One region of the Dorea sp. YH-dor226 genome, then DNA from elsewhere that is predicted to be linked to it. Evidence: predicted binding sites of a transcription regulator. Region 1 holds the regulator's gene; each other region holds the start of a gene.
The links. The regulator Rex, encoded in region 1, represses fermentation and respiration genes when NADH is low (regulators of the CRP and FNR family bind a similar motif). The targets are predictions, from matches to a motif close to ATTGTTAANTANTTAACAAT.
Positions count from the first base shown of each region.

Region 2: the regulator Rex is predicted to act here: its motif matches at 1,371-1,390, upstream of adhE (bifunctional acetaldehyde-CoA/alcohol dehydrogenase).
Region 3: the regulator Rex is predicted to act here: its motif matches at 1,434-1,453, upstream of pckA (phosphoenolpyruvate carboxykinase (ATP)).
Region 4: the regulator Rex is predicted to act here: its motif matches at 862-881, upstream of gap (type I glyceraldehyde-3-phosphate dehydrogenase).

Region 1 is NZ_JBDOHS010000004.1:95,842-98,038, forward strand. Features, by position in the region: gene ABE547_RS05060 (ABC-F family ATP-binding cassette domain-containing protein) at 1-932, opposite strand, end outside; gene ABE547_RS05065 (redox-sensing transcriptional repressor Rex) at 1,055-1,699, shown strand; gene ABE547_RS05070 (NAD(P)H-hydrate dehydratase) at 1,777-2,197, shown strand, end outside.
Region 2 is NZ_JBDOHS010000001.1:113,487-115,683, forward strand. Features, by position in the region: gene adhE (bifunctional acetaldehyde-CoA/alcohol dehydrogenase) at 1-1,314, opposite strand, end outside; gene ABE547_RS00585 ([FeFe] hydrogenase, group A) at 1,561-2,197, opposite strand, start outside.
Region 3 is NZ_JBDOHS010000014.1:46,267-48,463, forward strand. Features, by position in the region: gene pckA (phosphoenolpyruvate carboxykinase (ATP)) at 1-1,327, opposite strand, end outside; gene thrC (threonine synthase) at 1,611-2,197, opposite strand, start outside.
Region 4 is NZ_JBDOHS010000008.1:60,358-62,554, reverse strand. Features, by position in the region: gene ABE547_RS08565 (histidinol-phosphatase HisJ family protein) at 1-800, shown strand, start outside; gene gap (type I glyceraldehyde-3-phosphate dehydrogenase) at 960-1,973, shown strand; gene ABE547_RS08555 (phosphoglycerate kinase) at 2,092-2,197, shown strand, end outside.

The sequences.
Region 1 (2,197 bases):
GTATTCAGCTCCTGGGGCTTCTCTACAGGCTTCATCTTTTCCAGCATTTTTTCGCGACTTTCTGCACGTTTAATGGATTTTTCACGGTTGAAAGAACGAAGTTTTTCGATGACAGCCTCCTGGTGTCTGATTTCCTGCTGCTGGTTCAGATATTCCTTCAGTCGCGCTTCCCGAAGTTTCTTTTTCTTGTCGGCGTAATCGCTGTAATTGCCCTGATAGGTCATCAAAGATCCCTGCTCGATTTCCAGTACCTTTGTGACAACTCTGTTCAGAAAGTACCGGTCATGGGAGACGATCAGAACAGCCCCCGGATAGTTGAGAAGATAAGTCTCAAGCCATGAGATGGAATTCAGATCCAGGTGGTTGGTAGGCTCATCCAGCAGGAGAATATCCGGTTTTGTGAGGAGCAGCTTTCCAAGAGATACGCGTGTTTTCTGTCCGCCGGAAAGTGTGTCAACCGGCTTGGAGAAATCGTTTTCTGTAAAGCCAAGACCCTTAAGAACGCCCGTAATTTCACTTTCATAGGCATATCCGTTGGCGCGTTCGAAAGCGGCAGTCAGGCGGTTGTAAGTGTTCAGACGTGCTTCCAGTTCCGCACCGGAGAGATGTTTTAATTCCAGTTCGATAGAACGAATCTGTTGTTCCATGGAGATGATCTCTGACTTGGCAAGCTTCACTTCCTCATAGATGGTATTGCCGCTTTGCATCTGCTGGTGCTGTGCGAGATAGCCGAGAGTCTTTCCTTTTGTGAGAATGACAGTTCCGCCGTCAGAAGGCAGTTCTCCGACGACCATCTTCAGGAGAGTAGACTTTCCGGCGCCGTTTGGTCCGACCAGTGCAGCCTTTTCATGATCCTCTATGTGAAATGATCCATCGGCGACAATTACGTTTTCACCGAAGGATTTATTGATTCCGTGACATGCTAATATCATGGTATTTCCTCCTTTGCATACGATATAATTATAACGGAAATGGTGTAAATTACAACTATTGTTTGACATTAATCTTCCGATTTTATATAATATCTTTAGACTATAACAGGAAGGTGAATACATTGGAAGGAAGAGAGATATCGCAGGCGGTAATACGAAGGTTGCCAAGGTATTACAGATATTTGGGAGAACTTTTAGAAAATGGAGTAGAACGAATCTCTTCAAATGATCTCAGTAAACGAATGAAAGTGACTGCGTCACAGATTCGTCAGGATCTTAATAATTTCGGAGGATTTGGTCAACAGGGATACGGATATAATGTAAAGTATCTGTACACAGAGATTGGTAAGATTCTCGGACTTGAAGAAGATCACAATATTATTATTATCGGAGCTGGTAATCTGGGGCAGGCACTGGCCAACTATGCAGCATTTGAAAAACGTGGTTTTATATTAAAGGGAATCTTTGATGTGAATCCACGGTTGGAGGGTGTGGCAATCCGGGGCGTTCCGGTACGTATGATGGATGATCTGAAGTCTTTTGTACAGAATAATAATATAGATATTGCTGTTCTTACGATTCCAAAAGAAAAGGCAATTGAGGTTGCGAATATGCTGGTTGAAAACGGGGTACGTGCGATCTGGAATTTTGCACATACAGACCTGAATCTTCCAGAGAATATCATCGTGGAAAATGTGCATTTATCTGAAAGTCTTATGCAGTTATCCTATAATATAAGCCGTTATAACGAAGAACACAAAAAATAAAGATGATGTAGACGTGTAAGGTCCGGCATGTGCAGACATGCCTGTTCTTACACGTTCTTTGATATGGGGGTGAGACAATGCGATATCTGGTGGATGGCAGTCAGATGAAGGCTGCAGATCAGTATACGATCCAGACAATAGGTACTCCGTCCCTTGTATTGATGGAGCGGGCTGCCAGATGCTGTGTGCAGGTAATGACAGACAGATATCTGGATCTGTCCAGAGCCTGTGTTGTATGTGGCTCCGGGAATAATGGCGGAGATGGTCTGGCAATTGCGAGAATCCTTACCAGGATGGGATATCCGGCTACCGCCTGTTTTATTGGCAATAAGGAGCATTGTACAGAAGAGACAAAAGAACAGATGCGTCTCCTTAAGGAAGCCGGAGGCAAGATTATATATGGATACGAAGAGGCAAAATACAGCGTACTGATCGATGCGATCTTCGGTGTGGGACTGAGCAGAAAGATTGAGGGGAACTATCGTGAGATCATCGATC
Region 2 (2,197 bases), on a different contig from region 1:
AGATACAGAGTTTCCTCCCCAGGAACCGCATCCGAGTGTAAGAGACGGAGCAAGTTTAAAGTTATACAGATCCCCGATACCACCATGAGAAGAAGGTGTGTTGATCAGAATTCGGCATGTCTTCATTGCTGCTGCATGTTTTGCAATCTTTTCTTTCTCTGCCGGATGTACATACAGAGATGCAGTATGCCCATATCCACCGTCAGCTACCAGACGCTCTGCCTTAGCAATAGCCTCATCAAAAGTCTTCGCGCGGTACATACCAAGTACCGGTGACAACTTTTCATGCGCGAACTCTTCAGATATATCTACAGATTCCACTTCACCGATCAAAATCTTGGTGTTTTCAGGAACTTCCACTCCTGCAAGCTTTGCGATCTCATATGCGGATTTTCCAGGTATCTTATTGTTCAGTGCACCGTTAATTATAATCGTCTTTCGAACCTTATCCAGTTCCTCTCCCTTTTTCAGGAAGTAACATCCTCTGTATGCAAATTCTTTTTTCACTTCATCATAGATGCTGTCAAGAACGGTTACGGACTGTTCAGATGCACAGATCATACCGTTGTCAAATGTTTTGGAATGGATGATAGAATTTACCGCCATCTTAATATCTGCAGTATCATCAATAATGACCGGTGTGTTTCCAGGTCCAACACCAAGTGCCGGTTTTCCGGAAGAGTATGCAGCCTTGACCATGCCCGGTCCGCCGGTCGCCAGAATGATATCTGCATCTTTCATTACTGTATTCGTTAATTCCAGGGATGGAACATCAATCCAGCCAATGATTCCTTCCGGTGCACCTGCTTTTACAGCTGCCTCAAGAACCACTTTGGCGGCTGCAATCGTGCAGGCCTTTGCAGCCGGATGCGGACTGATAATAATGGCATTTCTGGTTTTCAGACAGATCAGGGTTTTAAATATTGCAGTTGAAGTAGGATTCGTAGTAGGAATGACGGCAGCAACCAGTCCGATCGGTTCTGCGATCTTTTTAATTCCGTATGCCGGATCTTCTTCAATGACGCCGCATGTTTTTGTATTCTTATATGCGTTGTAGATATATTCTGCTGCGTAATGGTTTTTGATAATCTTATCTTCTACAATACCACGTCCGGTCTCTTCCACAGCCTGTTTTGCAAGTGGGATACGCATTTTATTGGCCGCCATAGCCGCTTCAAAGAATATCTTGTCTACCTGTTCCTGTGTATACGTAGCAAAGATCTTCTGTGCCTCTCTCATTGCTTTCATCTTTGCCTCAAGAGCTTCTACATTATCAACGATCTGTGGTACTGCTTCTTTCTTTTTGGTTGCCATAATAGTTATCCTCCCTGTAAGTGTTTCTTACTTAATTACAGGTCAAAGTATACAGGCTCGTTAATTATTTGTCAATATATGATTGATAATTATTTCACGTATATGTTATTTTTTTAACTATCCAACAGTATTCCATTAAACAAGTCACAATAAATCGTCATTTTTTCCAAAAGAAATACCAACAAAAAAGTACCGTTGCAACATATAGATATATATTCCTATATTGCAACAGTACCTTCTGATATCTTAGAATCCTTCTAATCTGTGTTCTGTATGTAACAGCATATGTGCTTTATGAGACTCCGGTTTTTCAAAATACTCCGCATACAGAGCCTGAATATCACGGTTCTCATGAGAAAATCTATGTTCTGATCTTACGTCGAGATCATACAGATTCTTTCCTCTTTCAAAGGCACGCTCTTCGCCATCATGGATTGGCTGTCCGCCGCCTCCTACACAGCCTCCTGGACATGCCATGACTTCTACGAAGTCATAATGAAGTTCTCCTCTGTCAATTTTGTTCAGAAGAGCTCTTGCATTGCCAAGTCCGCTGACAACAGCTGTTCTTACTTTTACATCATCAATGGCAAATTCTGCTTCCTGCACACCATTATTCTCATTAAATCCTTGACTTCTCACTGCTTTAAACGCATCTTCCGGCGGATTTTCACCTTTCAGCAGATAATATGCAGTACGCAAAGCTGCTTCCATAACTCCTCCGGTTGCTCCAAAGATCACACCTGCACCGGTACCTTCCTGCATCGGACGGTCACTTTCAATATCTTCCAGTGTATCCGGGCTGATGTGCGCGGAACGGATCATCTTTACCAGTTCTCTGGTAGTGATAACAGCGTCAATATCGTGTCCTGCATACTCCTGATAG
Region 3 (2,197 bases), on a different contig from region 1:
GTTTTCCTGTGCCATTCCATCCTGTATTAACAAGGTATGCTTTTGCACCACTCTTTTCCATTCTCTTAACAAGCTCTTCTGCATATTTTGTAGGATGCAGTTCCAGGAATGCCTGTCCGAAGCAAGCAGAGAAAGTAGGTGTCGGCTCTGTGATTCCACGCTCTGTTCCTGCAAGCTTTGCTGTAAATCCTGACAGGAAGTAATACTGTGTCTGCTCTGGTGTCAGTACAGATACCGGTGGAAGTACTCCGAAAGCGTCTGCAGACAGGAAGATTACATTCTGAGCAGCCGGAGCGGAAGATACCGGACGTACAATCTTTTCAATATGATCAATCGGGTAAGAAACACGTGTATTTTCTGTTACGCTCTTGTCTGCAAAGTCAATCTTTCCGTCAGCGTCAAGTGTTACGTTCTCAAGAAGCGCATTACGTCTGATCGCATTGTAGATATCCGGTTCAGATTCTTTGTCCAGGTTAATTACTTTTGCGTAGCATCCACCTTCAAAGTTAAATACTCCATTGTCATCCCATCCGTGCTCATCATCACCGATCAGAAGACGCTTTGGATCTGTAGAAAGTGTTGTCTTACCAGTTCCGGACAGACCGAAGAAGATTGCTGTGTTCTCTCCGTTCATATCTGTATTTGCTGAACAGTGCATAGATGCAATTCCTTTCAGCGGAAGGTAATAGTTCATCATGGAGAACATACCTTTCTTCATCTCTCCGCCGTACCATGTATTAATGATAACCTGTTCACGACTTGTGATATTGAACACAACTGCAGTCTCTGAATTCAGTCCTAATTCTTTATAATTTTCAACTTTTGCTTTTGAAGCATTATAAACAACAAAATCTGGCTCAAAACTCTCAAGTTCTTCTGCGGTAGGCATAATGAACATGTTCTCAACAAAATGAGCCTGCCATGCAACTTCCATGATGAAACGGATCGCCATGCGTGTATCCTTATTCGCTCCACAGAAAGCATCTACTACATAAAGCTTCTTATCGCAAAGCTCTTTTACTGCAATATCCTTTACTGCTGCCCATGTCTCTTCAGAAGCCGGATGGTTATCGTTCTTGTACTCATCAGAAGTCCACCATACAGTATCTTTGGAGTTTTCATCCATAACGATGAATTTATCTTTTGGAGAACGTCCGGTATATACGCCTGTCATTACGTTCACTGCTCCAAGCTCGCTGACCTGTCCTTTTTCAAATCCTTCAAGACCTGCCTGTGTCTCTTCCTCAAATAATAATTCATAAGAAGGGTTGTGTACAATCTCTGTAGTTCCTGAAATGCCGTACTTACTTAAATCGATTTTCGCCATCTTTGTTTAACCTCTTTTCTATAAATTTGAGCGTCGTCGGAGCTGTTCATCCTATCCCATGTCCCGCAACAACGACATTTGTTCCATTATCGCATTTTTCTACAAAAAAGTCAACACTTTAACAATCTCTTTCGCGAAAGTTTATATCCTTTATTATTCATTTATTTTTCTCTTTTCCTAAAAATTCGTTTTCACTTTTACAAAAAATGCAGGATTAATCAATTAATCCTGCATTTTTTGTTTTTCCAATTATGAAATTTATTTATAATTAACATAAATATTCTTATATATTTAAAATCTTCTCCACTGTCTCGCGCATATTATCCTTCTCGCATTCCAGGGTATGCAGAACATTTGCATTCAGAATATCCTGAATTGCCTGTGGCATCTCTACACCGGACACAGTCTCCAATACTTTCAAGAGATCCAGTTCATCCATATCTGCATACTTTTCATCGATTGCCGTCAGAACACTTTTTACAAACTTATACGGACTTGCAGTAGATGCAACCACACTCTTTTTGGAATCCAGTGAGTTTTCCTGATATTTCCCGCATACATAAGATGCCACCGCAGTGTGTGTATCGATCACATATCCGGTCTTATTGTATACTTCCCTGATATTCTGAGCACATTCTGCTTCCGTTGCATATCCTGACACAAAATCATTCATTCGTGCCTTCATATCATCCGTTATCTCATATACACCTCTGCACTTCAGATCTTCCATCATCTGCTTTGTCTTCTGATCATCTTCTCCTGATATCAGATAGATCAGACGTTCCAGATTGCTGGAGATGAGAATATCCATAGACGGAGAAGAAGTAAGTACGAACTCACGATTTCTGTCATAAGTTCCGGTCTGGAAGA
Region 4 (2,197 bases), on a different contig from region 1:
GAGCAGACGTGCATATGCATACAAATTTTTCACATGATTCTTCGTCTACGCCGGAAGAGATGATTCGGGGGGCGATAGAAAAAGGGCTGGAGGTGATCTGTTTTACCGATCATTATGACAAAGACAATATGGACTGGGGACCGGAAGATATATTTGATCCGGAAGAGTATTTTCGGGTGCTCCCGCCGCTGAAAGAAAAATACAGAGATCAGATTGATGTAAGAATTGGGGTGGAACTTGGGATTCAGCCATATCTGGAGTCATATTACCGGGAATTTGTCAAGAAGTATCCGTTTGATTTTGTGATTGGATCCGTGCACTGCATATGGAAGATGGATATTGCATACGGAGAGATTTTTAAAGGACATACAGATGAGGAGATCTATCGTGCTGTGCTGGAAGAGACTCTGGAAGATGTAAGACTGTATGAAGATTATGATGTTCTGGGACATCTGGATTATATGGTCCGATATGGAGAGAATAAGGAAAAAGCGTATTCCTACCATAAATATGTGGATCTGATTGATGAGATATTGAAAACAATCATCGAAAAGGGAAGAGGAATCGAACTGAATACGGCCGGTTTAAAATACGGGCTTCCTTTTGCGCATCCACATCCGGATGTGCTGAAAAGATACCGGGAACTTGGTGGTGAGATTATTACAGTAGGTGCTGACGGACATAAACCGGAGCATATTGCGTATGATTTTTACAAGGTATCCGATATTTTAAGGGTTTGCGGGTTTAAATATTATACAGAATTTTGTGGGCGAAAGCCGGTTTTTAAGCAACTTCCATAAAAAAAGGAAAACCAAAAGAAAGCACTTGAATTTTTGTATCAGATTTAGTACAATTGTTTCAGTTGATGAATCTTTAACAATTTTGGAAAAAACTGTTAAGGAGTTCACAATAGAAGACTGCGCAACCAGTTAATAAACAAACTTTAGGAGGAATTAATCATGGCAGTAAAAGTAGCGATTAATGGATTTGGACGTATCGGACGTCTTGCATTCAGACAGATGTTTGGAGCAGAGGGATATGAAGTTGTTGCAATCAACGACTTAACATCTCCAAAGATGCTCGCACACTTATTAAAGTATGACTCTTCACAGGGAAAATATGCTTTAGCTGACAAAGTAGAAGCAACAGAAGATTCTATCATCGTTGATGGAAAAGAAATCAAGATCTACGCAAAAGCTAATGCAGAAGAGCTTCCTTGGGGAGAAATCGGTGTAGACGTTGTTCTTGAGTGTACAGGTTTCTATACCTCTAAAGAAAAAGCATCTGCTCACATCAAAGCAGGCGCCAGAAAAGTTGTTATTTCCGCACCAGCTGGAAAAGACCTGCCAACTATCGTATATAATGTTAATCATGACACACTTACAGCAGAAGATACAGTTATTTCTGCAGCTTCCTGTACAACAAACTGTTTAGCACCTATGGCTAAGGCTTTAAATGATCTTGCTCCGATCAAATCCGGTATCATGTGCACAATCCACGCTTACACAGGCGATCAGATGACACTTGACGGACCACAGAGAAAAGGTGATTTAAGAAGATCTCGTGCTGCTGCAGTTAATATCGTTCCAAACAGCACAGGTGCTGCAAAAGCAATCGGACTTGTTATCCCTGAACTGAACGGAAAATTAATCGGATCTGCTCAGCGTGTACCAACCCCAACAGGTTCTACAACAATCCTGACAGCTGTAGTTGAAGGAGAAGTTACTGTAGATCAGATCAATGAGGCTATGAAGGCTGCATCTAATGAATCTTTCGGATACAATACAGATGAGATCGTTTCCAGCGATATCGTAGGTATGAGATTTGGTTCTTTATTCGATGCAACACAGACAATGGTTCTTCCATTAGACAACGGAACAACAGAAGTTCAGGTTGTATCATGGTATGACAATGAGAACTCTTACACAAGCCAGATGGTTAGAACAATCAAATACTTTGCTGAATTAGCTTAATATTGGCGAAAAGTGCTGATTGCATGTCGCAAAAGGCTATTGTATAAGACTCACAAAGGGTCCGGTCTTATTGGACCGGGCTCTTTTTAAATGCAGCAGTAAAAAAGGAGGCAATCATATGCTCAATAAAAAATCAGTTGATGATATTAATGTAAAAGGAAAAAGAGTGCTTGTAAGATGTGACTTTAATGTTCCACTTATTGATGGCAAGATTACAGATGAAA